DNA from 3 places in the Mesorhizobium sp. M7A.F.Ca.US.005.03.1.1 genome. Region 3 is predicted to be linked to each of the others. Evidence: riboswitches for the same ligand, from Rfam matches in the RefSeq annotation. Region 3 holds a riboswitch; each other region holds the start of a gene.
The links. Region 3 has a riboswitch for thiamine pyrophosphate ahead of EN990_RS32690 (YkoF family thiamine/hydroxymethylpyrimidine-binding protein). Riboswitches for the same ligand answer to the same signal wherever they lie in the genome.
Positions count from the first base shown of each region.

Region 1 (10,028 bases), on a different contig from region 3:
GTCTCCAGCCGCGTCTGCAAGGCCGACAGCACCGAACTCAGCGCCAGATAGAGGATCGCCGCCTCGACATAGAGGATCAGCGGCTCATAGGTGGTGGCGACGATGCGCTGCGCCGCCTGGAACATCTCCGGCACGGTGATGGCGGCGGCCAGCGACGTATCCTTGACCAATGAGATGAAGGTGTTGGAAAGCGGCGGCACCGCGACCCGGCCGGCTTGCGGCAGGATGGTGCGCCGCATCGCCTGGCTCCAGGTCATGCCGATCGAATAGGCCGCTTCCCACTGGCCCTTCGGCACCGACCCTATGGCCGCGCGGATAATTTCCGACGTGTAGGCGCCGATGTTGAGCGTGAAGCCGATCAACGCCGCCGTGAAGGCGTCGAGCAGGATACCGACCGACGGCAGGCCGTAGAAGATAAGGAACAGCTGCACCAGCAGCGGCGTGCCGCGGAAGATCCAGACATAGAAGCGCACCAGCGCGACCAGCGGTTTCGGACCAAACAGCCGGGCAAGCGCCGCACCCAACCCAACGGTCAGCCCAAGGACGAAGGACAACAGCGTCAGCGGCACGGTGAAGATCAGCGCCGCCCACAACAGCGAAGGCAGCGACTCCAGCATCAGTTGCAGCCAGTGCGGCACGTAAGACCCTCCAAATAAGTCGAGGCTTCGTCGAGGCGCGACATATCACGACAAAAGCGGCGGACCGTCAAAGACGACTCGCCGCTCGATATGTCCTGTGGGCCGCGGAGCGCCCCGCCTCATAGATTACTTCGAAACGTCCTGGCCGAAATAGGTGTCGGAGATTTTCTTATAGGTGCCGTCGGCCTTGATGTCGGCCAGCGCCTTGTTGATCGCCGCGACCAGCTCCGGATCGCCCTTGCGCACGATGACGCCGGAATAGTCGGCGTTTTCCTCTTGCGCGGCGATCTTCACATTGGCGTCGGGCTTGTGCTTCTTGAAGTCGAGGAACGACAGGCTGTCATTGATCGTGGCGTCGGCACGGCCTGTCAGAAGCAGCTGGATCGATTGGTCGAAGCCATCGGTGCCGACCAGCTCGGCGCCGTTCGTTTCGGCCAGCTTGCCGAAATTCGAGGTCAGCGACTGCGCCGACTTCTTGCCCTTGAGATCGGCAAAGGTCTTGATGTCTGTGTTGTCGCCGCGCACGATCAGCACCGCCTTGGAGGCGATGTAAGGATCGGAGAAGTCGTACTTGGCCTTGCGGGCATCGGTGATGCCGACCTCGTTGATGACGGCGTCATAGCGATTGGCGTCGAGGCCGGCGATCAGCCCGTCCCACTTGCCTTCGAGGAATTCGACCTTGACGCCGAGCTTGTCGGCGATCGCCTTGGCGATTTCGACGTCGAAGCCGACCAGTGCGCCCGAAGTGTCATGATAGGTGAATGGCGCATAAGTGCCTTCCGTGCCGACCTTGATGACCCCGGCCTGCTTGATCTGGTCGAGATTGGCGCCGGCATGGCCTGCGGTGACAGCCAAGGCCTGCAGCGTTCCGGCGATGATGAGCGACTTGAGCCATTTCATTTTTCTGTGATCCCGTCCTTGGCCGGCCGACCGGCATATTGTGAGCGCTGGAAACTGACAGATGCAAGCCGAAAAAATAAGGAACAGAATTCCAAAAACAACCAGTTTCTGAAATCGCATACTCAAACTGGCGCTTTCCAGCCGACACCAGAACTGTCGCGGATCATCCCCGGAGCCCGTCGGGCAACACAATCCCGCAGCCACGGTCGCGGAACCTTTCCCGCGCATGGCAGTTCTGGCTGTTCTAGGGCACGGCGCCGCCATTTCAACCCGGGCGCCAGCCAAGTTTGCAAAGTCATCCGCACCACCCAGGGAGCGCCTCATGATGGAAGACACGGCAGGACGGATCATGGTCCGCGCGGCAATGAAGGCTCCCTACCTCGAACGTGACGAAGAGCATCGGCTTGCATTGCTCTGGAAAGAGGACAACGACCAGAACGCGCTGCACAGCATCACCGTCGCGCATATGCGGCTGGTCATTTCCATGGCCTCCAAATTCCGCCATTACGGCCTGCCGCTCGGCGACCTGGTCCAGGAGGGTCATGTCGGGCTGCTCGAGGCCGCCGCCCGCTTCGAGCCGGAGCGCGAGGTGCGGTTCTCGACCTATGCGACATGGTGGATCCGGGCCTCGATGCAGGACTACATCCTGCGCAACTGGTCGATCGTGCGTGGCGGCACCAGCTCGGCGCAGAAGGCGCTGTTCTTCAACCTGCGACGCCTGCGCGCGCGGCTGGCGAATGGCGCCGAGCCACTGTCAAACGCAACGCTCTATCGCGAAGTATCGGAAGCACTCGGCGTCTCCGAAGCCGACGTGGCGATGATGGATTCGCGGCTGTCGGCTCCCGACTCCTCACTCAACATGCCGGTTGCCGACGATGCGGGTTCGACCGAGCGCATGGATTTCCTGGTCTCGGACGATCCGCTGCCCGACGAGATCGTCGGCGACAAGATCGATGTCGCGCGCCGCTCGCTCTGGCTGAGGGAGGCGCTTCGCGCGCTCAACGCACGGGAGTTGAGGATCATCGAGGAACGCCGGCTTAACGACGAGGGCGCGACGCTGGAAGCGCTCGGCGAAACCCTCGGCATCTCCAAGGAACGCGTCCGCCAGATCGAGGCTCGCGCCATGGAAAAGCTGAAGGTCGCGTTGGTGAAGCAGAATCCGGAGTTCATGGCGACTGCCGCGTGAACGGCGGCAGGCGTCCAGGGGCTCTTACTTGTCCGTGACGATCTTGACCTTGTCGCCGGCCGAAACCGCGGCACCAGGCGACAGCGCGTTGAGGACGCGGAACAGGTCGAGCTTACGGTCGACGCCGACCATCTGCGCCGAAAGCGAACCCATCGTCTGCCCAGGCTGGACAGTGACGACGCGGATGCGCAGCGGCTTCAGCGCCGCCTTTTCGGCGGCACTCAAGATCCGGAACGAGCCGCTGACCGAGCGGGCGATTGTGTCCAGCGACGTGCTGGCCGAAGGGGCCGCGGTCAGCAGCCGATAGACCTGGCCGCCGGCGCGGATCACCGCAATGTCGAACTGCCAGCCTTCGGCGCCGGCATGCGCGGTCGCTGCCTCGTTGCCGTTGATGGTTTCCTGCCTGACGCTGCTGTCGACGAGACCAGCCACCCAGCCGCTGCGGATATAGTCCGTCAGCGCCCGGTTCTTGTCGATCGACACGCCATCGAAACGGATCGCTATGTCGCCGGGGCCGGTGGCCGTCACCGCTGCCGCCGAATTGTCGATGATGAAGCCGTCCGGTACCGTGAACGAAACGCCAAGGCCCGGATGCAGGAAGGTTTCGCCGCGCACATAGCCTTCTTCCGGCGTGTCGCCATAGAGCAGGCCGTCTATGCCGGCGAGGAAGGAATCGCGGTCGCGCGTGCCGACGCCCGGCGCGCCGAACTGGCGGGCATGGCGCTGCGCCAGATCGATGCGCTGCGGCGTATTGGGGTGCGTGGCCAGGAAGTCGAGGCTGGCGTCGGTGGCGCCGCTGATCGAGCGGAAATCCGTGTAGGCCGACATTGATTGCAGGAAGCGGCCGGCGGCGAAAGGATCGTAGCCGGCCTCGCCGATCGACTTGATGCCGATGGCGTCGGCTTCCAGCTCCTGGTTGCGCGAGAATTGCGCGAGCCTCAGCTTGCCGCGGATCAACGCCGCCTTGGCGGTCGGGCTGTCGCCGAGCACATCGGAAACCACCTTGGTCGCCAGGCCTTCCTCTGCCTCGAGTTGCTGGCGCTGCAAGCCGTGATTGGCGGTGACGTGGCCCATCTCATGCGCGATGACAGCTGCAAGCTCGGCCGAATCATTGGCCAGCGCCAGGAGGCCGCGCGTGATGTAGAGATAGCCGCCCGGCAGCGCGAAGGCATTGACATTGGGCGAATTCAAAATGGTGATGCGATAGGTCTGTGTCGGGTTGGCGGACACCACCGTCAAACTACCGACCACCTTGGCGACCATGCGCTCGAGCTTGGGATCGGAATATTCGCCGCCATAGGTCGCCAGGATGCGCGGATGCTGCGCCCTGGCCAATTCGGCGAGCTTGTTGTTGGCGCCGACATTGTCCACCGTGATCGGCTTGTCGGAAGGCTGGAAGCCGGATTCCTGAACCTCCGGCGGCGTGAACATCTGGCAGCTTGCCAACGCCACGGCAAAGCCGGCCAGCGCGAGGAAGCGCGCCAGCGGTTTCATTCCCAATGTGTTAGCGCCGATCGCCAGAACGGCTTCCTTTCGGGTCCCGGCACATGACATTGAAAATCGGGGACGATCTTCAGAATGCTCACGTGCCATATCTCAAACTGCTGCAGTATCCGCGGCCCATCCCAGGGGCGGGCGCCGGATACTGCAGGCAAATCACGGCCTGTGCCGGACCGGTAGGGCGGACCTAGCCACACTCCCCCGGTCATGGCAAGCAAACGCCACATCGCCTGGAGCCGGTTTGACCGTAAATTATGTCCGCTTCCGGGCAACATCGCGTGATGTGGAATATCCGGCACCCGCGCCGATATAGCGCCGGAACGCCTCCGGACCAGCCCCGGCAAAGAAATCATCAGCCTTGCCGGTCGCAGCGACCAACCCATTGTCGACAAACACCATATGCTCGCCGATGCGGCGTGCATCCTCCGGCTGGTGGGTGACGAACAGCACTGTCATGGCGCGTTCGGCATGAACGGCGGCAACCAGATCCAGCATCTCGTCGCGCAAAGCCGGTCCGAGCGAAGCGAAGGGCTCGTCGAGCAGCAACACCGGTCGGTCGCGCACCAGCACGCGGGCCAGGGCGACGCGCTGGCGTTCGCCCCCGGAGAGCTCGCGCGGCAGGCGTTTCTCCTTGCCCGCAAGACCGGTGCGCGCAAGCGCCTCGGCGACCGCAGCGCGGTCCGCCTCGGTCAGCCGCAGGGATGGCGAGCGGCCGAGCCCGACATTCTGCTCGACGGAAAGATGCGCGAAGAGATTGTTCTCCTGGAACACCATCGACACCGGCCGCGCCGAGGCCGGCTCGGCGCTGACATCGACACCGCCGACCAGCACGCGGCCCGACCGTGGGGTCTCGAAGCCGGCGACCAGATTGAGCAGTGTCGACTTGCCCGAACCGCTCGGCCCCATGATGGCGGTGATCGTCGCCGCGGCAAACTCGACATCGAAAACAAGCGGCGCCTCGCCATAGCTGCCATAGCTGAACGACACTTTGTCCAGCCGCACCGGCGCGCCCTTCGCGAGCCCGTTGGCCGCCTTTTCACGCATCACGGACCTCCTCCCTTCCCAGCCAGTGCGCCGCCACGATCAACGCGAGACAGACGAGGCCGAGCAGCAGTGCGAGGCCGGCGGCATCCTCGGTGCGGTAGCTGCCCATCCGAGCCAGAAGAAGGTAGGGCAATGTCTGCACGGAATCACTGCCGAACAAGGCAATGACACCGAGATCGCCGAGCGACAGCGCCATGGCGAAAGCGAAGGCCGTGGCGAGCGGTCGCCGCAGCGACGGCCAGTCGACCAGCATCAGCCGGTTCCAGCCCGCAATGCCGAGCTGTGCACAGAGCCGTTCGTGACGCTCGCTCGCTGCATCATAGGCGGGACGCACGGCGCGGAGCGCAAACGGCATCGCCATCACCGCGTTGACGGTGACGACCATGACCGGGGCGAGGGCGAAGACATCGCCGACAAGGCGCAACAACAGGAACCAGCCGGCGCCGACGACGATCGGCGGCACGACCAGGACAAAGCCGGCGCCGGTATCGGCGGCATGTTCGAGCAGTGTCTTGCGGCCAGTCCGGCTGTTCAGCGCCAGTGCCCGCCGCGCCATGGTCAGCGCCAGCGACAGCATCACCGAAAGCAGCGCCGACAGGAAGGCGAGCGCCGCGCTGGTCAGCGTTGCCTGCCGGACAGTGGCCTCGCCGGCCAAGCGGGCGAGATCGGCACTCAATCCGGCCATCACGGTTGCCGCCATCGGCCCGACGACGAACAGCAGCGCCAGGACGATGAGTAGCGCGTTCAACCAGGTCTCGCTCCGATTGACCGAAAGATGGCGGCGTTGCGCGACCGGCAAATTGGTGTCGCCGACCACATTGGCGCCTAGCCGCGTCAGTGCCAGCACCACGATAAAGGTCAAGGCGATCTGCAGCAGCGTCAGTGTAACGGCCCGCGTGGGATCGAAATCGAAGCGCAGCGCCTGGTAGATGCCGACCTCAAGCGTCGTCGCGGCCGGCCCGCCGCCGAGCGTCAGCACGATCGTGAAGGATGTGATGCAGAGCATGAACACAAGCCCGGCGACGCCGGGCAGTGCGGCGCGCAGCGTTGGCCATTCGATCAGCCGGAACGCCGGCCGCGCCGCCATGCCGAGTTGGCTCGCCAGCCGCCATTGGTCGGCCGGTATGGTCTGCAGCGCCTCGAGGAACAGCCGCGTCGCCAGCGGCAGGTTGAAGAAGACATGGGCGACGAGAATGCCGGACAGGCCATAGATGCCCGGCCAGCTTCCGCCGCCGATAACGGCAAGCACGCCGGCGAAATAGCCGGCACGGCCATAAAGCGCCAGGATGCCGAGCGCTGCAACGATGGCCGGCAGCGCCAATGGCACGGCGAAGATCTGCAGGATGAAGGCGCGGCCGAAGAAACGTGGATGCCGCGACAGAGCGCGCGCCACAAACAGCCCCGGGATGACCGAAAGCAGCGTCGACAGGACCGCTTGCCAGAGCGTGAAGCGAATGACGCGAAGCAGATAGGGATCGAAGGCTGCCCAGGCGCCCGAGAAATCATGGGCGCCCTCGAAAAGCAGGCCAGCAAACGCGCCGCCGATCAGCAGCGCGATTGCAGCGAGCGCGACAATGCCGGCACTGACGCGGGAATCCGTGGAATGCGCCGGCGCCATCGCGCTGCCTATTTGCTCATCGCCGCCAGCCATTCATCGACCCAGGCCTTGCGGTTGGCGGCGACCTCTTGCGGGCTGAACAGCAAGGTCTTCGTCGGCTTGACCAGTTTGTCGAAGGCCGGATTGAGCGGCTTGTCGGTCTTGCCTGCCGGGAACATCCAGTTGGTCTCGGGGATGGCATCCTGGAATTTCGGCCCGGTCATGAAGGCCATGAACTTGGCCGCCAGCGGATTCTTGGCTCCTGTCGTGGTGATACCCGCCACCTCGATCTGCAGATACTCGCCCTCCTCGAAGGAGGCCGCTTGGTAGCGCTCCGTGTTCTCGGCGACCATGTGGTAGGCTGGCGACGTCGTGTAGGACAGCACCATCGGCGCCTCGCCCTTGGTGAACAGCCCATAGGCCTCGCTCCAGCCCGGCGTCACGGTCAGCACCTTGGCCTTGAGCTTGGCCCAGGCCTCGGGTGCCTTGTCGCCATAGACCGACTTGACCCAAAGAAGCAGGCCGAGGCCTGGCGTCGAGGTGCGCGGGTCCTGGATGACGATCTTGTCGTTGGCACTGCCTTCGATCAGCTCCTTCAGGCTCTTCGGCGGCGTCTTCATCTTCTGCGTGTCGTAGACGACAGCGAAATAGCCGTAGTCGAAGGGGACAAACGTGTCGTCGCTCCAGCCGCCCGGCACACTGACATCCGTCACCGCGCCATGCGGCGCGAACAAGCCTGACGCCTTGGCATCGGCGGTGAGATTGGTATCCAGGCCAAGCACGATATCGGCCTTGGTCGATGTGCCTTCCAATCTGACGCGGTTGAGCAGCGCGACGCCATCGGCGACCGAGACGAAGTCGACGTCGCAGCCGCATTCGGCCTCGAACTCCTTCTTCACCACGGGACCCGGACCCCAGTCGGCGGTGAAACTCTCATAGGTGTAGACGGTGAGCTTGTCCTTGGCCAAGGCGGGCCCGGACAAGGCCACGACCGTTGCTGAAACAAGAGCATATAAAAGCGTGCGCATCGGCGCCTCCTTCGTTCGAATTGAAAGGAATTGAGGCGTCGGACTGTCCGAAACGTCTAATCCCTCCGCCGGTACAAACCGGATCAGGTTCAGCGGGTTGGCGAGACTGCCTCTCAGCCGGTCCGCGAAGATCGCGTCCGGCACCCCGTTAGAGCGTTTCGACACATAGGCCGGGCCGATCCGCCATGCAAGCGGGAGTTTGCCGCCTTCCGTTTCCCGTGCCGGGCTGGTAAGGGCCACACGATATGAGCACATTCACCATCCTGCTTGGCGGCGATCTCATCCGTACGCCACGGCTCGACCGTCAGGTCAAAGGCTCCCGCGTCATCGCCGCCGACGCCGGCATCGGTCATGCGCGGTTGCTGGGTCTCGTGCCGGAGCTGTGGGTGGGTGATTTCGATTCGGTGCCGGCCAACCTGCCGGACGATCTCGCTTCCGTGCCGCGTCGGACCTTCCCGGCGGAAAAGGACCAGACCGATGGCGAACTTGCCGTCGCCGCGGCACTGGAGCGCGGCGCGACCCGCCTGGTGCTGGCCGGCGCCTTTGGCGGCAAGCGCGCCGACCACGCTTTTCTGCATCTGTCGCTCGCCCTGCGGCTGGCGGAGGCGGGAACGGACGTGCTTTTGACCAGCGGCGCTCAGGAAGGCATCCCCCTGCTGCGCGGAACGGCCGGCTTCGACTATGCCGACGGCACGCTGTTTTCGGTGCTCGGCTTTTCCGAGCTCGACGGCCTGACCGTCACCGGCGCCAAATGGCCGCTCGCTCACGTCAAGGTGGCGTTCGGTTCGTCGCTGACCATTTCCAACGAGGTCAAGTCCGACAAGACCGGGGGCCGCCTCGAAATCGCGCTCGGCCATGGCCGCGCGATGCTGCTCGCTCATCCCTATCCCTTACCTGAAAGCTGACATGGCCCCGCCCCTTCTCAACCTCGACGGGATAAAACTGACCTTCGGCGGCACGCCGCTGCTCGATGGCGCCGCCTTGACGGCTTCGGCCGGCGACAAGATCGCGCTGGTCGGCCGCAACGGGTCCGGCAAGTCGACCCTGCTGAAGATCGCCGCCGGCCTGATCGAGCCGCAGGACGGCGAAGTGTTCCGCCAGCCTTCGGCGACCGTCCGCTATCTGCCGCAGATGCCCGACATGGAAGGTTTTGCCACTGTCCGCGCCTATGTCGAGGCCGGGCTTGGCCCCGCCGACGATCCCTACCGCGCCAGCTATCTGATGGAGCATCTCGGCCTGTCGGGTGAGGAACGTCCGAACGACCTGTCGGGCGGGGAGGCGAGGCGCGCCGCCCTTGCCCGCGTCATGGCGCCGGAGCCCGATATCCTGCTGCTCGATGAGCCGACCAACCATCTCGACCTCTCGGTCATCGAATGGCTGGAAGAAGAACTCATCCGCACCTCCTCGGCGCTGATCGTCATCTCGCACGACCGCCGCTTCCTCGAACGCGTGTCGCGCGCCACGGTCTGGCTCGATCGCGGCCAGACCCGCAGGCTGGACAAGGGCTTCGGCCATTTCGAGGAATGGCGCGACCTGGTTCTGGAGGAAGAAGAACGCGAGCAGCACAAGCTCGGTCGCCAGATCGTTCGCGAAGAGCATTGGCTGCGCTACGGCGTGACGGCGCGGCGCAAGCGCAACATGCGCCGGCTCGGCGAGTTGCAGACCATGCGTCAGCGTTTTCGCGGTCATCGCGGGGCCGAAGGGTCGGCGATCATGGTGGCGAGCGACGCCACCGAGTCCGGCAAGCTGGTGATCGAGGCGAAAAACATCGAAAAGAGCTTTGGCGATCTCACCGTGGTCAAGGCGTTTTCGACCCGCATCCAGCGCGGCGATCGCGTTGGCCTGGTCGGGCCGAACGGCGCCGGCAAGACCACGCTCTTGAAGATGCTGACCGGCGAGATGAAGCCGGACGCAGGTTCGGTGCGGCTCGGCACCAATCTGGAGATCGCAACGCTCGACCAGAAGCGCGAGGCGGTCGACCCGCAGGAGACGCTGGCACAATATCTCACCGATGGGCGCGGCGAAAACCTCGTCATCAATGGCGAGCAGCGCCACGTGGTCTCCTACATGAAGGATTTCCTGTTCAAGCCGGAGCAGGCGCGCACGCCGGTGCGCGAGTTGTCCGGCGGCGAGCG
Region 1 is NZ_RZRO01000025.1:34,995-45,022, forward strand. It holds gene EN990_RS13450 (amino acid ABC transporter permease) at 1-638, opposite strand, end outside; gene EN990_RS13455 (amino acid ABC transporter substrate-binding protein) at 765-1,538, opposite strand; gene EN990_RS13460 (RNA polymerase factor sigma-32) at 1,861-2,724, shown strand; gene EN990_RS13465 (M48 family metalloprotease) at 2,749-4,218, opposite strand; gene thiQ (thiamine ABC transporter ATP-binding protein) at 4,477-5,268, opposite strand; gene thiP (thiamine/thiamine pyrophosphate ABC transporter permease) at 5,261-6,886, opposite strand; gene thiB (thiamine ABC transporter substrate binding subunit) at 6,895-7,893, opposite strand; TPP riboswitch at 7,937-8,051, opposite strand; gene EN990_RS13485 (thiamine diphosphokinase) at 8,139-8,798, shown strand; gene EN990_RS13490 (ABC-F family ATP-binding cassette domain-containing protein) at 8,800-10,028, shown strand, end outside.
Region 1: it holds a riboswitch for thiamine pyrophosphate, as region 3 does, so the genes downstream of both, thiB (thiamine ABC transporter substrate binding subunit) here and EN990_RS32690 (YkoF family thiamine/hydroxymethylpyrimidine-binding protein) in region 3, are expected to answer to the same signal.

Region 2 (10,028 bases), on a different contig from region 3:
TCGATACATATTTCAAAGGGGGAACGGCGAGGCACTCGGTGGCGGTCTGAGCAAAGCACAGTGCGCTCGCCGTTTGGTCGATCGGCGAACCAGCTGCGTTCGTTTTGACCGCTCATAGGCGACTACCGCATCAAATCGTCGACCGTGAACAATCCGAGCCCTAAGCGGCGACCGGCTTCGGCCGGATTTGAAGCAGGGCAATCAAGAGCGACAAAAACCCCTTCAGCCACCTGAGCAGGAGGGAGAAGTTGTAGCCGGCGGCGGCCAGGATGGCGTTGAGGGTGTCGCCCTGCTGGCCGGCGAGGTAGTTGCGGCCCATTCTGTGTTCGCTCTTGATGTGGCCGATGACGGGCTCGACCGCCGACCGCCGTCGCATCTGGCGCTTGATGGCTGGGGTGACGCGGCGTTTCTGGCCCGCGGTGAAGACCCTGAGCTTGTGGCTCTGCGGTGCGTTGTGGCCGCGATAGCCGGCGTCGGCGAGGATGCGGCCGATCTCGTTGCCGATGGTCTTTTCCATGTCGGGGATGACGCTTGCCAGCGTGTGGCCGTCATAGGGATTGCCGGGCAGTGCTTTTGCATGCAGGGCGAACTGGCCGCCCCTGGAGCGCTTCAGCGTGGTGGCCACCGACACCTTCACCCCGAACTCGTAGGGCGCATGCGCCTTGCCCTTGCCGATGCATTCCACCTCGTGTGCGTGCAGGCTGTAGATCTTGCGGCCGCGCTGGCGCTGGCGTTGCTCGAGAACGGTGGCGGCCTGGTAGAGCGGCCATTTGAACAGCGCGTCCAGCCCCTGATCGCCGGCGATCTGGCGACCAATGTCGCGAATGGTCCGGCCGAGATAGGTCTTGAGCTTGCGTAGCGCCTTGTTGGCCCGCTTGAACTGCTTGGCGTGGGCATAGCGCTGGTGGCTGATCAGCGCCAGCTTGCCGACCCGCACATAACTCTGGCGCAAATGGAGACCCGTCCTCTTGGCCAGCCGCACCAGCCGTTCGCGTGCCCGATGGATGAGCTTGGCGTCGGTCGGGAACATGACGTTCTTCGGCTGCACGGTGGTGTCGACGATCACCTGGCGCGTGTCGGCCGGTTTCATCGCCCCGGTCTTGACCGCGAGGCTGAGGCTCTCCTGCAACAGCACCATAATCCGCTCCTCGCCCATACGGCTGCGCCAACGCGTCATCGAGGAGCGGTCGAACGGCAGCGTATGGCAAAAGAACGTCTCGCCGGTGAGATACTGGAAATAAGGGTTCTCCACCCAGCGCTCGCACAGCACCTCATCCGACAGGTTGAAGGTGTGCTTGAGGATCGCCAGCCCCGCCATCAGCCGGGTCGGCAGCGGCGGCATGCCGGGGCCGTCCGAATAGACGGCGCCGAAACGCTCCTCCAGCACCGGCCAGTCGATCGCCTGCGCCAGCCGCACCAGCTCGTGCTTCATGTTGATGATTTGGTCGAGCCGGGAGCGGAACAGGTCCTGCTCTCCCGTCTCGCGCTTCTCGCGTGGCCTGGACATTCGCTGTCCCCTCGATTCGCCGCCGCCGAACCGAGTGAATCACGCTCCGCGCCACAAGGGAATCGCAAAACCGAATTGCAGGAAAACAGCGTCCAAATACCGCTAATCCTGCAATTCCAAAGCCGCTATCCGCCTCAATCAACAGGCCAGATCAATGGCTTGCGGATAGTTCACGGCCGACTCACTATTTCTATGCTGAACAGTCTCGCCTGAGTATATGTTTTAGCTAGTCGCTAATTAGACGGAATTCTGCCAGTCTGCATTCCCCCCTGATCTGATGTAGAGCAGCTTCCAAGTGGGAATTAGCCCCCCATCGACCGGATCGGGCGACACGAACATGCGCTGAAGGCTTGGCGGAACGGCTACTGGGACCATGATGCTACTCGAATGCAAGATAGTGTCAGAACGTCCCGGGAAGGCTGCAGGCAGGGGATGTCAGGTCAATCAGCCTATAGATATGATACCGCCCATTCGCTGAGACTTCACGATGGGCATAGGAGGTGGGAATTCTTGCCTTGAGATGGACGCGGCTGTCGGAGCAGGCGAGCACGGCAGCAGCGATGGCCTGAACCTTCGGGCCGCTGACAAAAACGTTCACCACCGCACGCGAGCCGAACCCGTCGAGATACGTCTCGAAAGCATCGAGGTGGGCCATCAGCCCGAAAGCCTGGATGTCGCGAACTTCGCCATCTTCGAGCCGGTGGGTTTCACGTACCTTGGCCACCTGTTGATCGAGCAAAGCATCGATATGCGCATTCTTGTCGCTTCTTGGGACGAGGAGCGAGATCCGTTCCGGACTGACGATATCGATCAATCCGTAGAATACGTCGGCATCTCCTCCGATCCCCACGAGCAGGACTTTCTCTTCGCCCATTCCTCCGCTGCCTTGAAGATGAGGGACGGTGACGTATCGGTCCAAGCCGCTGGAAAAATCCTCTTTGCCGATCGCGTTCCCGTAGATACCTTCGGCGTACCCGAATTCGAGAGACTGAATCGACATTTTCTTGAATGCCACCGCAATCAGCCATTGGATGTAGATTCGCGGCATCGTCGAGCACTCGACGAAAACCTTCCGCAGGCTTCCTTCGTATGAGCCACATGAAGCGGCCATCTGAGTGAGCAGGTGATCGAGGAGATTGATGTTCTTCTGATACTCGATGGAAGGCTCGAGGGTGATCACAGTCACTTCGACGCCCCATCGGGTACCCATAGCGATGAGCTTTCGCCGGTTTTCTTCGACGGCTGGGACGTTCGCTTCCTTCAGAGCAAAGTCCAGAACCACGATCTTGCCGACCTTCAGGTCAAGATGGTTTTCGAACGCGGCGAAACGCGTTTCCCATCCAAGCGCGACGATCGCGATATCTGCCTCCATCGTTTCGCAGGTACCTGCATCTCTCGCCTTCTCGGTGACGGCCAGATGGCCGAAGACTCGATACTCGACAGTTGAAGCGGTCATTCGAGATCGCTCTCGAAAAGCGAGTGCTGGAATTCGGTCTTGAGTGCGGGCCGCGCGACGAGCTCCTTAAACACCGAGTCGGCCCAGTCTTCTGGGAGCCGATGCCTGGTAAAAAGCAGGTCGACCATCCGCGCCGCAGGGATTGTGTTGATTTCGTACGGGCCGCGATAGGAGAACCCGAAGTAAGGTGCAAATCGCCGATGCAATCTGATCATCATCTCCTTCGATGCGGGGTCGGCGCGGTCCACCTCAAAGTTGCCGGCGGCGGAGACCTCCCGGATAAACCCATCCCTTTCCGCCCGACGCAGGACCTCGTCCAGTTTTCCGCTGGGTTGCTCCAGTCGGTTCACCAGCGAGCGCATTTCCTTTAGATCAACCCTGAAAATGCCTCTCTCTGTCGTTCCTAGAGCATTTTCTTCGGCAAACTCTGTCTGGAGGCGAGCGGTCAGGTAACCCAACGCCCGCACCATGCGCACGCTCTCTTCTTCGTACGGATGTGAAAGCGCCTGAAGTCCATCAAGCTTCCGTTGAGAGGCGGCGTTCACAGCCTGTCTCTGCTGTTCGAGATGAATCTGTAAATCCGAGTTGATGAATTCCACCAGTTTTCGTGGATCACTGGAACTCGGAACACTGCGGCGGAAGATCTCTCCCATTATATCAAGGAAATCGCGTATACAGACGTCGCTCAATGATGTGATGATCTGGTGCCCTACGTACGGGTAGTCATGCAGACGCAGCATCTGGCACGCTTTCAGAAAAGCCCATCCCTGTTTCCGGGCGATCGACCTCTTCAGATTTGAAGCATCCGCCTTGCTCATGGGCCGGCGCTTAATTTCCGGGTTCATGAGCGCGAGCGCCAGCCCTTCGGCATAAGGGCGCGCTTTTCGATCAAGAAGGAATTGCTGCTGATCCGCCGTCCTCAAATTCACGGAGAGGAATTCACGTGCTGCATCAGCAAGTGCCACAAGCTCTTCTCTGCCCTCGGAATGACCCGATATGATAACCCGCTCGATGATGTCATTGACGGAAAGCCGCCCCAGCCGGTTTTTGAGCGAAAACGCGCTGAGCGCATCGTTGCGCTCGAGATCACTCCGCAGATGGTCAGGAAGCGCATAGTACAGCCGAAGCGACGACACGTTCTCGCACAGCGTGGCGAACTCCCTCGGATCGACTGAATCAAGATTCTCGACGTCCCGGTCAGCATTCGAGAGCGACTGGCCGGGTATGATCGTCCGGATCGTGTCGTAGAGGCCGCCGATGTAGGCGAGGACCCATTTCACGTTGCCGCGCGTCTTTCTCACCAAGGTGTTCAGGAACTGCTGTTGGAGCGGTGTCAGTGCTTCACAGTCGTCAATCAGTATCTTGAAGAAGGGCGCCCTGTCACCGGCGAAAGATGGGCCATTTAAAAGTGGAGTGATCGCGGTCGCGACCTTGTTAATGATCGCGCCAGGGTCTGTTGCTCTGAAGCCGGTCGCTCCGGCATCGGCGGCAAAGAAGAACGCGTTGAAGCATTCGTCGACGTACCGGGTTATCCCACCCCGCAGCTCATCGATGCTGAAGAAGTCGAGACGGGCAGGTTGGGGTATGAAGTGCAGCACTTCGCGATGCAGTGCCAGGGCGACGTCCCTATCTTCGGAGGCCCGGTATTTCAAGTGGCCGTCGCGTCTGAGCTGGCCGATGCTCTCGAGCAGGCGTTCGACTATCTTCAGCTCCAGATAGTGAGAGAAGATTACGAATTGCCGCGGGATCACGGCGGCCGTGTCGAAGCGTATCCGCTCCGGAATGAGGTTCAGAACGGCGTTGTCGATTAGGGGCGAGAATGTCTCATTGAGCTGGAAGAAGACGCCATACCAAGCGAGCTTGCCGACTTGGTCCGAGAGACTTTTGTCTTCAAGAATATGGACTGTGGAAAGCGAGCGAAGAATGCTGGTCTTGCCGCTGCCTCTCGTCCCTGCGACGAAGACCGGCTTGGCGGCGGCAGAAATCAACGCCGACTTCTGACTGAACCACAGTATCGGGCGGCTTTCGTACTCGATCCTGTTGGGGCCGAACGGATTCTCCATCGCTATTCGTCCCTTACCTTAATGCGCCAAGCCGAGTTTGCCTTGGTGAGGCCGTCTATCTCGATGAAGCGCGCCGCTTGGAGCATCAGAAGAGAGTCTTCCAGATCTAGCCCGAGCTCGGCGGAGGCAGCAATCTCAGTGATCTCGTCCCAGAAGAGTAACCCATTCCCGCGCCTGGTGGCATGGTCGCGCAGTCGGCGCAGCAGGTCAAACGTGTCGTTGTTCAGAAAGGCCTTGCCGTTGGACATGGTCGAAATAAAGCAATGTTCGCCTTCCATGACCGTCCCGTCGGCGACATTGGTGCGGTAGGGTATAAGTCGGATGCCGACGAGCTCTCCCTGATCGGTCGTGAAGAAGACGAGCTCATTGAAACCTGACTGTATCTCTGGTGCTGAGATGCAGATCAATTTGCCGTCCGGAAACCTTGGATCGTTGACGATCTCGACCGGATCAGCATGTATGTGTCCATGCAGGTAGACGATAGGCTTGTTGCCCTGCAGCAGCTGAGTTCTGACAAATCCGCTGTTGAGCATCTCCGCGTATGGCGTAATGCGCGGAGTCTTTTGTGGCAGCAGATTGTGATGGCCGATTATGATGCCGTAACGCATGTCGGGCTGCTGGAGCAATTCCTGTAGGCCTGCAAGCATCTCACGCGAGATGTATGGCGTGTCCATCTGACCGTAATACTCGTCGTCGGACGCCTCCTTGTCTGGATCGCTGGGAGGTGTCGCGGGCGAATGTCCCGAGATGTCCGGCGAGCCGAGATCTAGAGGCTCTGTAGAAGGACTGAGTGCCTCGAGACGATCACGAAGGAACGCGGGAAGGTTTTGAAGCTCCCAACTGCCTATCGCTGTGTTGACGAGGATGAAGTTTGCGCCTGCGGATCCTGTCGGAAGTCTGAAGTGCACGGGTTGGTCCACGGGAACGGTCTGCCAACCCAAGCGGGCGGCTAAACTCGCCATTTCGCTGAATTTCTCAGTCGGTCCAAGTTCGCGCGCGTCATCACGGTTCACATCGTGATTTCCCGGTACGAATATCAACGGAAGCGCCTTTGAACTGCGTCCCTGTGCGCGGCAGAGCAACGTGAAATGCTGGAATGCCGAAGCAATGAAGGTCTTGTCGCCACGGCTCGTGAAATCCCCCATGAAGGCGATCGAATCCAAGGGCTTCGAAGTCGTCAGCCGCCGAAGTTTCGTCAAGACGGCACGCAGCGAAGACGCGCGTAGCTTCTGCGTTATTTTCGGAGCGAACTTGCTATCCTTGGCATCGATGTTGCTAGAGGAAGGATGCCAGTCCGGATAGTGAATATCGCCTACTTGAAGGATTCGCACCCGCCGCATAACTCGCCCCCCTGCCGAGAGCCATAGACTAATCCGTTCGCTTTTGCCAAGCGCGAACGATCATCCGCAGTGTCCTTAACGAGGTAGCCTGCACTTTTCGAGAATTGCCACGGCGGCTATTTTTCGGCTGTGAAGCACACGAGACCCGTGACGTGAGACCCAGTTGCTCAATGCCCAGTTGCTCAATGAGCTTTCTTACGAATAAGGGAGAATTTCCGCGGCCGGACTATCTCTGAGCGAGCGTGCATGACTGCCAACGGAAGGTCTTGCACGCACCCTTGCGATCTTGAGCAATGGTCGCCATGACTTTCTTCTTGCAGGCTTTTGAGTGGCCCAGCCTGCGATCACCAGACCCCACCGATTCTAAAGAGCGTGGCAGATGGGATAGTCGAGGTTGCCCGTGCACAGTCACGCTCAGGGCTTGCGCCGCCCAGAGGACACGCTGAAAAGGCAGATTGGGGCGCAAGCACGCCATTCACGAGAGGTTCGACATGAAGACCATGCAAGAAAAAGACATTCCGGCATTCGTACAAGCAGTTGTGGACGCCGGCTGCAAAATTTGCGCGATTGGCAACTTGGGATACGTCTTTGGCGATGCTGATTTCACGCCAGCGCAACGGAGGGCCGTCGAGCCACAGCTGCGTAGGATTGCTGAAATCTACGGCGAACGCGATCATCTCATGAACGAGATAGCTGTATATCTGCGGTCGATCGGACGCCATGTCGAGGTTGAGCCGAAGACAGGTATTTCCTGATGGCCGTGATCGCGAGAAGCCGTCTTCCAACCTCTGAATCCTAAAGGAGGTGACCCCCAAGGCCGTTCGTCACCTTCGACCAGAATAACCACATCCGTGACCGCCTGAGCTACTTGGTCGATACGCGCACATGGCCAATACAGTTTCTCCATCCTTCACGAAGCGAATGAGGCTTTGGCCATTCAGCCCCGGTCTACGGGGCGTGACTTGTCCCCGATGCATGCGCGAGCTCTCCGCCCGGCTGGCCGCCGGTCGTCGCCACCGGCCGAAGGCGCCCGAATGCGCTTGACAAGATAGCGTCAGCCCGTTCAACCTAAGGCATTCACCAGGGGAGTCCCGGCAAGGGGCTGAGATACTGCTGGCTTTCGCGGCGCAGTGACCCGTTGAACCTGATCCAGTTCATACTGGCGTAGGGACGGTGCAAGCGCTTTGCGGGAGTTTACGCCCGAGGTCCTGTTGCAGCAGGTCTACAGAAGCGTCTTTTCATCCTTCCGGCACAGAACTGGGTCTCCAATGCATGAGCAAAGGAGCCTCACGATGAATGCCCTCACCCCCGCCGTATCGACGGGACCACTGCCCGCCTCGCGGAAAATCCACAAGCCCGGCGTCCTCTACCCGCAGATCAGGGTGCCGATGCGCGAGATTTCCGTCCATCCGACGGCCGGCGAACCGCCCGTCACCGTCTACGATCCGTCCGGCCCCTACACCGATCCATCAGTCGAAACCAGCATCGAAAAAGGCCTTGCCCGGCTTCGCCACGAATGGGTCACGGCGCGTGGCGATGTCGAAGCCTATGACGGCCGCCACGTCCGGCCGGAAGACAATGGATTCGCCACCGGCGAGCGCCTGACACCGGAATTTCCGATACGCAATCGGCCGCTCAAGGCCAAGCAGGGCAAGGCGGTGACCCAACTTGCCTATGCGCGCGCCGGCATCATCACGCCAGAAATGGAGTTCGTAGCCATCCGCGAGAATCTCGGCCGCGAGGTGATGCGCGGCAAGCTGCAACGCGACGGCGAAGCCTTCGGCGCGGCGATCCCAGATTTCGTCACACCCGAATTCGTGCGCGACGAGGTGGCGCGCGGGCGCGCAATCATTCCCGCCAACATCAATCATCCCGAGAGCGAGCCGATGATCATCGGTCGCAATTTTCTGGTCAAGATCAACGCCAACATCGGTAACTCGGCTGTCACATCGTCGATGGCCGAAGAGGTCGAAAAAATGGTCTGGGCTATCCGCTGGGGCGCGGACACGGTGATGGACCTGTCGACCGGCCGCAACATCCACAACATCCGCGACTGGATCGTGCGCAATGCGCCGGTGCCGATCGGTACGGTGCCGCTCTATCAGGCGCTGGAAAAGGTCAACGGCATCGCCGAGGATCTGAACTGGGAGGTCTACCGCGACACGCTGATCGAGCAGGCCGAGCAAGGCGTCGACTATTTCACCATCCACGCCGGCGTGCGGCTGCACTACATCCCGCTGACCGTCGACCGGGTCACGGGCATCGTCTCGCGCGGCGGCTCGATCATGGCCAAATGGTGCCTGCACCATCACCGGGAGAGCTTCCTCTACGAGCATTTCGAGGAGATCTGCGACATCGCCAGAGCCTATGACGTCTCCTTCTCGCTCGGCGACGGCCTTCGTCCCGGTTCAATCGCCGATGCGAACGACGCGGCGCAATTCGCCGAACTGGAAACACTTGGAGAACTCACCAAGATTGCCTGGGCAAAGGACTGCCAGGTGATGATCGAAGGCCCGGGCCATGTCCCCATGCACAAGATCAAGCAGAACATGGACAAGCAGCTCGCAGTGTGCGGTGAGGCGCCGTTCTACACGTTGGGGCCGCTGACGACCGACATCGCGCCGGGCTATGACCACATCACCTCAGGGATAGGTGCCGCCATGATAGGCTGGTTCGGCACCGCAATGCTTTGCTACGTCACGCCGAAAGAGCATCTCGGCCTTCCCGACCGCAACGACGTCAAGATTGGCGTGATCACCTACAAGATAGCCGCCCATGCAGCCGATCTGGCGAAGGGCCATCCGGCAGCGAAAACCAGGGATGATGCCCTTTCGCGCGCGCGCTTCGAGTTCCGCTGGGAGGACCAGTTCAACCTGTCGCTCGACCCCGAAACCGCACGGTCCTTCCACGACCAGACCTTGCCCAAGGAGGCGCACAAGCTGGCACATTTTTGTTCGATGTGCGGGCCGAAATTCTGCTCCATGCGCATTTCCCACGACATCCGTGCCGAGGCCCAGAAGGAAGGCATGGCGGCAATGGCGGCAAAATACCGGGAGGGCGGCGATCTCTACATGCAGGCGGACGAGACTGGCGTACCGGTCGTGCCAGAGGCTCCCAAACCATCATGAGGGTGCTCGTCAAAGGGGCCGGCGTTGCCGGCCTCACCGTCGCTTTCGAACTCGCCGCCCGCGGCGCGACGGTCACCGTCGCCGAGATGCGGCATGGCCTTGGTGGCAACGCGTCGTGGTTCGCCGGCGGCATGCTGGCGCCATGGTGCGAGCGCGAAAGCGCGGAGCAGCCGGTGCTGGATCTCGGACGCGATGCTGCCGACTGGTGGGATGCGGTGCTGTCGGGTCAGGTGACACGGGCCGGGACATTGGTCGTGGCCGCGCCGCGTGATGCCGGTGAGCTTGACCGGTTCGCCAGTCGCACGTCAGGGCATCGGCGCGTCGATGAAAACGAAATTGCGCTCCTGGAACCCGACCTCGCCGGCCGCTTCCGGCGTGGATTGCTCTTCCCCGACGAGGCTCACCTCGACCCACGCCCGGCGATGGCGGCACTTCATGACAAGCTTGCGACCATGGGTGTCAAATTCCACTTCGGCTGCGACGCCCGGCCTGTTTCGGGATTCGCCCGTCAGATAGACTGCATGGGAATGGCAG
Region 2 is NZ_RZRO01000028.1:25,945-35,972, forward strand. It holds gene hemN (oxygen-independent coproporphyrinogen III oxidase) at 1-50, shown strand, start outside; gene EN990_RS14335 (IS5 family transposase) at 161-1,507, opposite strand; gene EN990_RS14340 (hypothetical protein) at 1,908-2,963, opposite strand; gene EN990_RS14345 (hypothetical protein) at 2,960-5,026, opposite strand; gene EN990_RS14350 (metallophosphoesterase) at 5,029-6,366, opposite strand; gene EN990_RS14355 (hypothetical protein) at 6,858-7,121, shown strand; TPP riboswitch at 7,439-7,555, shown strand; gene thiC (phosphomethylpyrimidine synthase ThiC) at 7,659-9,494, shown strand; gene thiO (glycine oxidase ThiO) at 9,491-10,028, shown strand, end outside.
Region 2: it holds a riboswitch for thiamine pyrophosphate, as region 3 does, so the genes downstream of both, thiC (phosphomethylpyrimidine synthase ThiC) here and EN990_RS32690 (YkoF family thiamine/hydroxymethylpyrimidine-binding protein) in region 3, are expected to answer to the same signal.

Region 3 (10,028 bases):
AATCGACGAAACCGGGCAGCCAATCTCGGAGGTCACGGTCGTTCAACGTCATCTGCGCGAACAGGAAATCGGCCTGCGCAAGCTTGACGAGGCCGCAGGTCGGCGGGCCGCCGCGGTCGGTGCTCCAGAACCACAAGGCAAAGACGATGACGTTGGTGACCCAGATGTTGAGTGCGTCGATCAGCAGCGTCGTGCCGCTGTTGCCGCCATGGCCCTCCAGCAAGGCACGCACCAGCAGGACCAGCGAACCGCAGTTCATGATGCTGATGATGGCGGTCATGGTCAGGGCTGTTCTGCGGATCATGACCCGAAACTGGCCGATCGCATGCCACTCGTGGTCCTCGACCGCCTTGCGGGTGGCGGCCTGTGTCCAGGCGGTGGCCACCGACAAGGGCAGCAGCAGAGCGGCCTCCAGTGCGGGCGCTAGCCAGCGCGGCCCGAATGAGAGATTGTTGATGACCAGAAGCTGCAGGCAGATGATCACGAGAACGGCCGCACGGGCCATCCAGAAATCGAGCGCACGGTAGTGGATGATGGCATGGTGGTGGCGCATTTATCAAATCCTGGATGCTTTTTTGGGGACGGGAACCGGTCAGGCGTAGGCGACGCCTGCCGCGATCACGCCCGATGCGCCGTGCCCGGCATGTTCAGGGCGCTCCGGGACGGCGTGTTCCATTGTTGTCCTGCTGGCATGTGATGATGAGAGAGGCGGCATGGTGGCGCGAAACTCTGCCTCAATCTTGGTTTTGCCATGGTCACCCAAGTATACATTTTCGTAAGCTTCGAGTTCTGGGCTGTTCCAAAAACCGTCCGGTGTGATTTATCCACCGCATGACGCGAATCGACGAACCCATGAACGGTTGGCTGCCGGTCGGCAGTTCTGTTCCAGGCGACTGGCGGCAGTCGTCGATCTGGCAGGGGCTGACGCGCTATCCAGAAGCCGGCCTAGCGCTTTTATGCCTGACACAGATCCTGTGCTGGACCGTGGCGCCCGCGCTTGTCGACGTGTCACCGCCCAACGATGTCGTCGAAGGCTTCATGTGGGGCCGCGAATGGGTGCTGTTGACCTACAAGCATCCACAGCTTCCCGGCTGGCTGCTCGAGATCAGCCATCTTCTGACCGGATCGTTCCGCTGGCCGCAATATCTCGTGGCTCAGCTAACGATCTCGGCCACTTTCGTGCTAGTCTATCTGCTGGCCCGCGACATGCTCGGGCGAACCCGCGCGCTGGCCGCCGTGCTTCTGATGCCGTCGCTCTATTTCTTCGGCTGGCCGACCCCACAGTTCAATCATGACTACGCGCAGATGCCCTTCTGGGCCGCTATCTGCTGGCTGTTGTGGCGTGCGGGCCGTGGTGGTGGGCCGGGCTGGTGGCTGGCGCTCGGGCTGGTGTCGAGCGTCGGGCTCTATGCCAAGCTTTCCACCGGCCTATTATTGCTTTTCGGGGCGATCTGGCTGCTGTCGGACACACGCGCACGCAGTCGGCTCGCCACGCCCTGGCCATGGCTCGGGCTCGCGGTTTTCGGCGCTGTCGCCGCTCCACTGGCCGCCGAACTCTGCCGCGTCGATTTCCTGCCGCTGACCTATGCCGCCTGGCGCGATCAGTGGGTGGTGGCCCATCGCTCCCGCTTTTATTATATCGGCGTCCAGATGGCCGGGCTCGGCGGCTTTCTTCTGGTGCTGGCGATATCAGGGCTGCTGCGGCGCTCGCCCGCGCCGCAAAAGCCCGTCGGGCGCGGCACGCTGGTCTATCTCTTGTGGATGGGGGTTGGCCCGGCGATCCTCGTCATGGTGGCGTCCCTGTTCACCGGCGCCGGCGAGGCCTGGGGCGCGCCGATGTACAATCTTGCTGGCGTTGTGGCGCTCGCCTTGCTGGGCCATCGCCTCGGCGCCATCGAGATGCGAAAGCTGGCGATCTGCGCGCTCATCTCCATTGTCGGCATATCCGGTGCCTATGCGGGCATCCGCTGGACGAAATGCAATCTGCGTGGGCGCATGGACGCCGTCTGCTGGCCGGCGCAAAAGATCTCGGATGAGGCAGAGGCTGTCTGGCACGCTGCGACGCCCGATCGGCTCGACATCGTCGGCGGCCATGCCCTTATTGCGCCGCTGGCGGGCCTCAATGCCTATGACAAGCCGTCGATCTTCACCGAACTGAACATGCAGTACGCCCCCTGGATCACCAAGGAGCGGCTGCGCGAGCATGGCATATTGCTGGTCTGGCCCGGGCGCGATGTGCCATCTTATCTGCAGGCGTGGGTGGGCGACATCCCGGTCAAAACCGTTCTTTTCGACTGGTCGCTCAAGGCGCCGCCGGTGGCGATCAGCTTCGCCGCCATTCCGCCTGGCGCGCGGCAGTTGCCGGGTGCTATCGACGGCCTCGCCCGACCGAGCAACTGAAGCAGATCCGCCGGTCCGCTGGACGAAGCAGGTGACAATGCCCATCTATGTCCAGACAAACTTGCCTTTGAGGAGACGTGATATGGCGACTTCGACCGAACGCGCAGTCCTTGCCGGTGGCTGCTTCTGGGGTATGCAGGATTTGATACGGCGCTATCCCGGCGTCATTTCCACCCGTGTTGGCTACAGCGGCGGCGACGTGCCCAACGCCACCTACCGCGACCACGGCAGCCATGCCGAAGCCATCGAGATCAATTTCGATCCGGCCATCATAAGCTATCGCACGCTGCTGGAACGCTTCTTCCAGATCCACGATCCGACGACCCGCAACCGTCAGGGCAACGATGTCGGGATGAGCTATCGCTCGGCTATCTACTACACCAGCGACGAACAGAAGCGCATCGCCGAGGACACGATCGCCGATGTCGATGCCTCGGGCCTGTGGCCGGGCAAGGTCGTCACCGAAGTCGCACCCGTTGGCCCCTTCTGGGAAGCCGAGCCCGAGCATCAGGACTATCTGGAGAAATATCCCAACGGATACACCTGCCACTTCGTCAGGCCGGGGTGGAAGCTGCCGGTTCGGGAAAAAGCGGTGCCGTAGATACACTGATACGACAGGATTTGAGAAGCCGCGGAGCGCTCGCTCCGCGGCTTCTTTTCATTGCAATTCCTACTTGCCGCAATGGTTGTCGTTAACTGTCGGCGCGGTGGTGCCCGGCGACGTACCACTGGCATCGGGCTGTGCGCCCTGCGGATGGGCAGGGCAATTTTCATCCGCGTTTGAATTCGTGGCGCCCGGTGCTACCGTCGTACTGTTGGTCGTGCCGGGGTCTACCGTGTTCGGCGAAGCCGGCGTATTTGGGTCGACGGTGACCGACTTGCCGCTGCCGCCGGATCCGTCGGTGCCGCTTGTGCCATTGCTCTGCGCCATGGCCGATGTCGCCAGGCCAATGGTGAGCGCCGAAGCTGCGAGGATTTTCATGAACATGGTTTGTCTCCATTGTCTGTGAACTCGTCGCGTAGCGACTGGTGGGACAACCTCGCGGCCTGGTGAAGGTTCCCGATAAATTCTCGCGCCGGCAGAGCCAACCGCTCCCGCCCTGGCGCAATGCTTTTGGCGCAGTGCGATAAAAAAACGGCTTTTCCTTCAACTCGAATGATGCTTTAAGGCGCACATCCACAGGGGTGCTCCGTACGGTCGGGGCTGAGACGGGGGCGGCAAGCCCACAGACCCTAGAAGCTGATCTGGGTAATACCAGCGGAGCGAGGCGGGCGATGTTTTCAGGCGCACAGATTTCCCTATATCCCATGACCGACGATTTCGTCGGTGTCATCCTTGGCGCGCTCGGTGCGCTCGATCCCTGGCGCGACAAACTCAGGATCGAGACCGACGACATCTCGACCTTGCTGGTCGGGCCGCCCGAAGTGCTGTTTCCTGCCATGCGCGACCTCTTCGTGGCGGCGGCACGCAGCGGCAAACATTGCGTGTTGTCGGCCACCATCTCGCGCGGCTGCCCGGGCGAGCCGGATGATCCGATCTGCCGCTCCGATGCGTTTGGCAGGCCCGTCGGGCCACTCGGCCCGCGTAAAGATGCGGCCGTCGCGGCGGTGCGCAATGCTGCTGCCACCGGCCAGCCGGCGGCGGCGCAGTTCTCGCTCTATGTGATGGGCACAGACGACCACATGGACGAGATCTACGGCTGCATAGACTTTCTCAAGCAGTCCGGCGTCTATGAGCGCTCCAAGCATTTCTGCACGAAACTGCGCGGTGACGCCGGTGCGATCTTTTCGGCGCTGGACGAGGCTTTCTGCCGTTTCGGACCGGGCGCTGGCCACGTAACCCTCGACGTCACGGTCTCGGCCAACAGCCCGTCGGCCGTCTGAAGCCGCGCCGCTCTCGCGGCCGTCAAAGGTTATCTCCCGTGGTCTCATCATCAGTCGCTTCGCGCCCGATCGCGAGCTTTCTCGTCAAGGCAATGCCGGCCATGATCTCGGCCGGTTTGCTCCTGATGGCGTGGGAGCTTTATGCCGCCTATTCCGGCATCAGGGCCACGATACTGCCGGCGCCGTCACGCGTCTTCGAGCAAGCGATGCTCAATCGCGAGGCGCTGGCCGACAATGCCGTTCCGACCATCCGTGCCACGCTTCTTGGCTTTGCCTGTTCGCTCAGCGCCGCCTTCGTGCTGTCGATGCTGGTCGACTTCTTCCAGCCGCTGCGGCGTGCGTTGTTTCCCGTCTTCATCGTCAGCCAGACCTTGCCGCTGGTGGCGGTCGCGCCGCTGGTGGTGCTGTGGTTCGGCTTCGGGCTGGCGCCCAAGATCATGCTGGTGGCGCTGGTCACCTTCTTTCCGATGCTGGTCGCATTGGTCGAAGGCTATGAGGCGACCGAGGCCGAGATCGGGCAAATGCTGCGCGCCATGGGGGCAGGGCGCTGGCGCATCTTCCTGCTCGCGCGACTGCCTTCGGCGCTGCCTTACTTCTTTGCCGGGTTGAGGATCTCCATCACCTATGCGGTGGTCGGCGCCATCTTCGCCGAGTATGCCGGTGCCGCAAAGGGACTGGGCATCTACATGCTCAATGCCAAGAACAATTTCCGTCCTGATCTGGTTCTTGCCGCCGTCGGTGTCAGCGCGGCGCTGACCCTTGTCCTGTTCGGGTTGACCGTGTTGCTGCAGCGTCTTGCCATGCCCTGGGAGCGAGCCGGCAGGGAAACTGCCGGGAAGGGGGCCTGGCGATGAGCCGGCTCGAACTGCGGCATGTGCACAAGGCGTTCGGTGGGCTCGACGTGCTGGCCGATATTTCGCTCAGCGTCGGCGCTGGTGAGTTCGTCTCGATCCTTGGACCCTCGGGTGCCGGCAAGTCGACGCTGTTCCAGCTTCTGACCGGCGCCGAGCATGGCGAGGGCGAGATGTTGTTCGACGGCGCGCGGCTCGACGACCACGGAAGGCACTTCGCCTTCATGCCGCAGCGCGACGCGCTGATGCCATGGCGGCGCATCCTCGACAACACGACGCTCGGGCTCGAAGTGCAAGGTATGAGGAGACAGGCGGCGCGGGCGCGCGTTGCGCCGTTGTTTGCCGAATTCGGGCTTGCCGGCTTCGAGCGGCATTTTCCCGCGCAGCTGTCCGGCGGCATGCGCCAGCGCGCGGCCTTGCTGCGCACCGTGGTGCAGGAGCGCGACATGCTCCTGCTCGACGAGCCGTTCGGCGCGCTCGATGCGCTGACCCGCACCGCCATGCAGCGCTGGCTCGAACAGATGTGGCGGCATCATCGCTGGACGGCGCTCTTGATCACCCATGACGTGCGCGAAGCCGTGTTCCTGTCCGACCGCATCTATGTGCTGTCGGCGCGCCCGGCCCGCATCGTGCGTGAAATCAGGGTGCCGTTGCCGCGCCCGCGCAGCCTTGGCGGCGATGCCGCGCGCCAGGCAAGCGCGCTCGAGGCCGAAATCCTCGACATCATCCTCAACCCCAATCCATCCAAAGGACACGATCATGACTGACTTGACGCGTCGGCAGGCCTTGTTGCTGACCCTTGCCACCGGCCTTCCCTTGATTGCCGGGACGGGTCGGGCTCGAGCACAATCGGCGGCACAAAAGGTCACCGTCGCCCTCGACTGGACGGTCAATACCAACCACATCGGACTGTTCGTCGCCCGCGACAAAGGGTTTTATCGCGAAGCCGGGCTCGAGGTCGACATCCTGCCCTACAGCGATACCGGTGCGGGCACGCTGGTCGCAAACCGCGTCGCCGATTTCGGCATCAACGGCACCATCAGCCTGTTCACCCAGAGAACCGCCGGGGCGGATCTGAAGGGCGTCTATGCGGTGGTGCAATCCGAAACAGGCCGCGTGGTCTTCAATGCGGCACGCAACGAGATCAAAAGCCCAAGAAGCCTCGACGGCTTGATCTATGGCGGCTTCGGCAGTGCCTGGGAAAACGCGCTGATATCGACCATCATCCGCCACGACGGCGGCAAGGGCAATTTCGAGACGGTGACGCTCGGCACCTCAGCCTATGAGGCGCTGGCCAATGGGTCGGTCGATTTCACGCTCGAAGTCTCGACCTGGGAGGGTGTCGAAGCCGAACTCAGGGGCGTCAAACAGCGCAGCTTCGTCTATGCCGATTATGGCGTGCCTGACGAGCACACGACGCTGATCTCTTCGAGCGAAGCCTATCTCCAGGCCAATCCCAAGCCTGCGGCCGACTTCGTTCAGGCGACGCGACGCGGCTACCAGTTCGCTGTCGACCACCCCGACGATGCGGCAACCCTGCTGATCGCTGCAAACAAGGATGCCTTGACCAATCCGGCGCTGATCCACGCCTCGCTGAAGGCATTGATCGACGGCCATTATCTACGCAGCCAAAGCGGGGCCATCGGGGCGATGGATCCGGCCAAGATGGAAGCGATTGGCGACTATCTCTTCGCCTCCGGCATTTTGCGCGATTCCGACGGCAAGCTGGTTGCTCGACGCCCGGATTTCGGGAGCTATTTCCGCAACGACTATCTGAGCTAGTCTGGCAAAACCAAATGACATGGGTCGTCAGTCTTTCTGGGCGACCGCGTGGAGCAGGTCGTCTGGAAGTGGCGCCCTGGCTCCCCGACAGCCAGTTTAAGACCGATCTGATCTTGTTGATTAACTGCCCGGCAATGGTTGCGTGCAAAGGTCGCCCTGAGGGATCATTGGGGTGTTTGCATTGCTGATATCAAAAAGCGAGGCGCTTTCGCACGTGAGTGACGGCACGATTCTGTCCGCAGCCCGAAAGCGTGAGATCCTGGTGGATTTGCGCGAAGGTTTCTTTCGGATCTGCGCGCTGGCCTTCGCGGGCATGTTCGTCTACCGCGGCGTGTATCACCTGATGCTCGACCCGACGCGCATCAATGTGGCGCTGGTGGCGATTTCCGAGATCCTGACCTTTACCTGGCTGCTTCTGTCGCGTCGGCCGAAGGTTCGCGACTGGAACCCGCTCACGGTGGTTGTCTCCGTGATCGCCAGCTTCGGTGTCGGTTTCATCGACCTGGAGCCGGGCGTGGCCATCATCCCGGTCCATGTTGCGGCGCCGCTGCAGGCCCTGGCGTTGGGGTTCGTGATCTGGGGAAAGATATCGCTGGGGCGTTCTTTCGCCATTCTGCCGGGCAATCGCGGCGTGATGACAGGCGGTGCCTACCGCCTGGTACGGCATCCGATCTATGCCGGCTATCTTGCCGGCCATGTCCTGTTCCTGCTATCGGCCTTTTCCTTCTACAATCTAGCTGTCTACGCGGTGATCACCTTCTTCCAGGTGCACCGCATCCTGCGTGAAGAGGCGCTGCTGGCCGTCACGCCGGAGTATCGGGACTATATGAAGCGCGTCCACTACAGGCTGTTCTACGGCGTCGTTTGACAAGCGCCCCGGCGCGCAGCAACCACACTGGCAACGTTGATCGTCAATAGACCTGCGCATTGTTTGTGCAAACTAATATTACAACTTTATTATTTCAGAAATTTTGAGATATATATACCACACTTCAATTTCAGTATTCTCTCTGTGAAGCTGAAACTCACTACCTCGCGTAATTGCTTCTGCAATCGGCTTCTCGCCATCTCCGGCCGATCGGAAAGCCCGCCACACTGGTGGGCTTTCTGCGGTCCACAGGCGTGCCGGAATTAAATTCTGGTTGCCATCACCTGGATGGCTGTTCTGTTGCTGGCGTGACTTCTTCCGCGCGATGCCCGCCACAATCGCGGAACGGTAGGCCTTTGGAGCGCTCGTCTTTTGAACATCGCAGCTGCGACGTTCAATCCTACGGCGCCGGCTCCTATGGCGGCGGCGGCCTTGGGCTCGTGCTGCTCATTGTCATCGTGCTTGTCGTACTCGGGCGCATCTAGCCGAGTTATCGCCAACTGATCGCAATCTCGTGAGCGCCCCAATGTCGGCGTGCACCGGATTGTGATGCAGGCAAGCCGGCTTGTGATCCTGCACTCTGCAAAACTTTCGTATGGTCATTGCGGTCCACACCCCCCCCCGTGGAAACAAGAGGGGAGGGTCCCACCCCTTGTCCTCCTCCAAGGCCCGCTCCGGTTCACCGTAGCGGGCTTTTGCTTGCTGGCGAGGGAAAACCGGCTCGCATCAAACCCTATGGGCGAGGCGTTCAGATACTGGCGCCAGTCGACTACTCCATGTCAGGCACGTCACCGCTGACGAAGAGCGTGTTCGGCGGACCATATTCGCCCAGCGTCGGATCGGCCTCACGGCTCCAGGCGATGACGCCGGAATGCTTTGCCGTCAGAGCCCTGGCGGTGCGTATGGCGCGATCCTCGCTCTGCTGGTCGGCGGGTCCAAAGGCTGGGAACAACTCGCCATCCTCACCGCGATCGAACGCGACCACGACGATCAGCCTGGGATTTTTCTGGCCACTGGAATCGGACATCTTGCACCTTTGGCGCAGAACCTATCACATTGCTCGGGGTTGAAGGCCGCGAATCGATGAATGCCGACTTTGGGGAGTGGCATCGTGCAAGATCAGCGTTTCGATGAGCCGGTCAGGATTGCGCTCGGCCGATCGCGAAACTCGATCTTCAACGTGGAGCGGGTCGCTCAGGCTGCCGACATCCTGCTGAACCGCTGGCCGGTTGCGACCGGGCAAAAGCATATGGTTGCCCGCAAGGCCTGTCTGGCCGTGCTCGAGGGAAAGAAAGAAGTCTCGGCGGCAAGAGCGGCGTTCATCAACGCCGCTATCGAGGCGGACATCCTCGTCGAACCGCGTGAGGTGTCGATCCCGTAGCCTGCCCCTGGTGAAATTGAATCAGGATCTGGCTCCATCCCCTTGATGTAGCCTCTTTTTGGCGATCGCCGACCGGCTTTTCAGGGCTATTGACCTGCCTCTCGGCACGCCCTGCACGGTTATCCCGCACATTTCGCTGCCTGTTGGTCAGTCTTCGGCATCTGTTGACATAGCATCCGGGCCTCGGTATTGAACAGGATTATACAGGTTCATTGAACAGGTACCCTTATGAAGCGGCGCGCGGTTCAACTGTCTCCCGGCACGGGCAAGCCCGAGCAGATCGCCACCGTCCTCGAACATGAGATCCGTTCCGGCGTCCTCGGTTTCGGCGACCGCCTTCAAAGCGAGAACGAACTCGTCCAGCGCTTCTCCGTTAGCCGCAATACGGTCCGCAAAGGCCTCGAGGAACTGTCCAGCCGCGGGCTGATCACGACCAAGGTTGGTATCGGCTCGTTCGTCACCTTCGACGGCAAGCCGGTCGACGACTCGATCGGCTGGTCGCGCGCGCTGGCCGATGCCGGCGCCAATGCCGAGACGCGGACGCTGCGGCTGGAGGTCATCGAAGACCCCGATCTGGCTGCGCTGCTTGGCATCGAAAGCCCGTTCTTCATCGCCGTCGACCGGGTGCGCACCAACGCCAGCGACGGCCATGCGATCTCCATCGAGCGCAGCCGGTTGCCATTGTCCTCCGAGCTCGAGGACGTACCGTTGCGCGGATTGCGCGAGGGCTCGCTGCACCAGACGCTGCGCGTCGCCGGCCTCATTCCCGACCATGGCGAGGAATGGGTCGAGATCGAGATGCTCAATGCCGAGGATGCGGCCATCCTCGGCTGCCCGCAAGGCACGCCTTTCCTGCGTGGCC
Region 3 is NZ_RZRO01000139.1:1,122-11,149, forward strand. It holds gene EN990_RS32670 (hypothetical protein) at 1-553, opposite strand, end outside; gene EN990_RS32675 (glycosyltransferase family 39 protein) at 853-2,400, shown strand; gene msrA (peptide-methionine (S)-S-oxide reductase MsrA) at 2,483-3,001, shown strand; gene EN990_RS32685 (hypothetical protein) at 3,071-3,388, opposite strand; TPP riboswitch at 3,572-3,685, shown strand; gene EN990_RS32690 (YkoF family thiamine/hydroxymethylpyrimidine-binding protein) at 3,676-4,284, shown strand; gene EN990_RS32695 (ABC transporter permease) at 4,377-5,138, shown strand; gene EN990_RS32700 (ABC transporter ATP-binding protein) at 5,135-5,902, shown strand; gene EN990_RS32705 (ABC transporter substrate-binding protein) at 5,895-6,917, shown strand; gene EN990_RS32710 (isoprenylcysteine carboxylmethyltransferase family protein) at 7,132-7,785, shown strand; gene EN990_RS32715 (DUF3309 family protein) at 8,094-8,270, shown strand; gene EN990_RS32720 (hypothetical protein) at 8,555-8,812, opposite strand; gene EN990_RS32725 (DUF982 domain-containing protein) at 8,897-9,166, shown strand; gene EN990_RS32730 (GntR family transcriptional regulator) at 9,395-10,028, shown strand, end outside.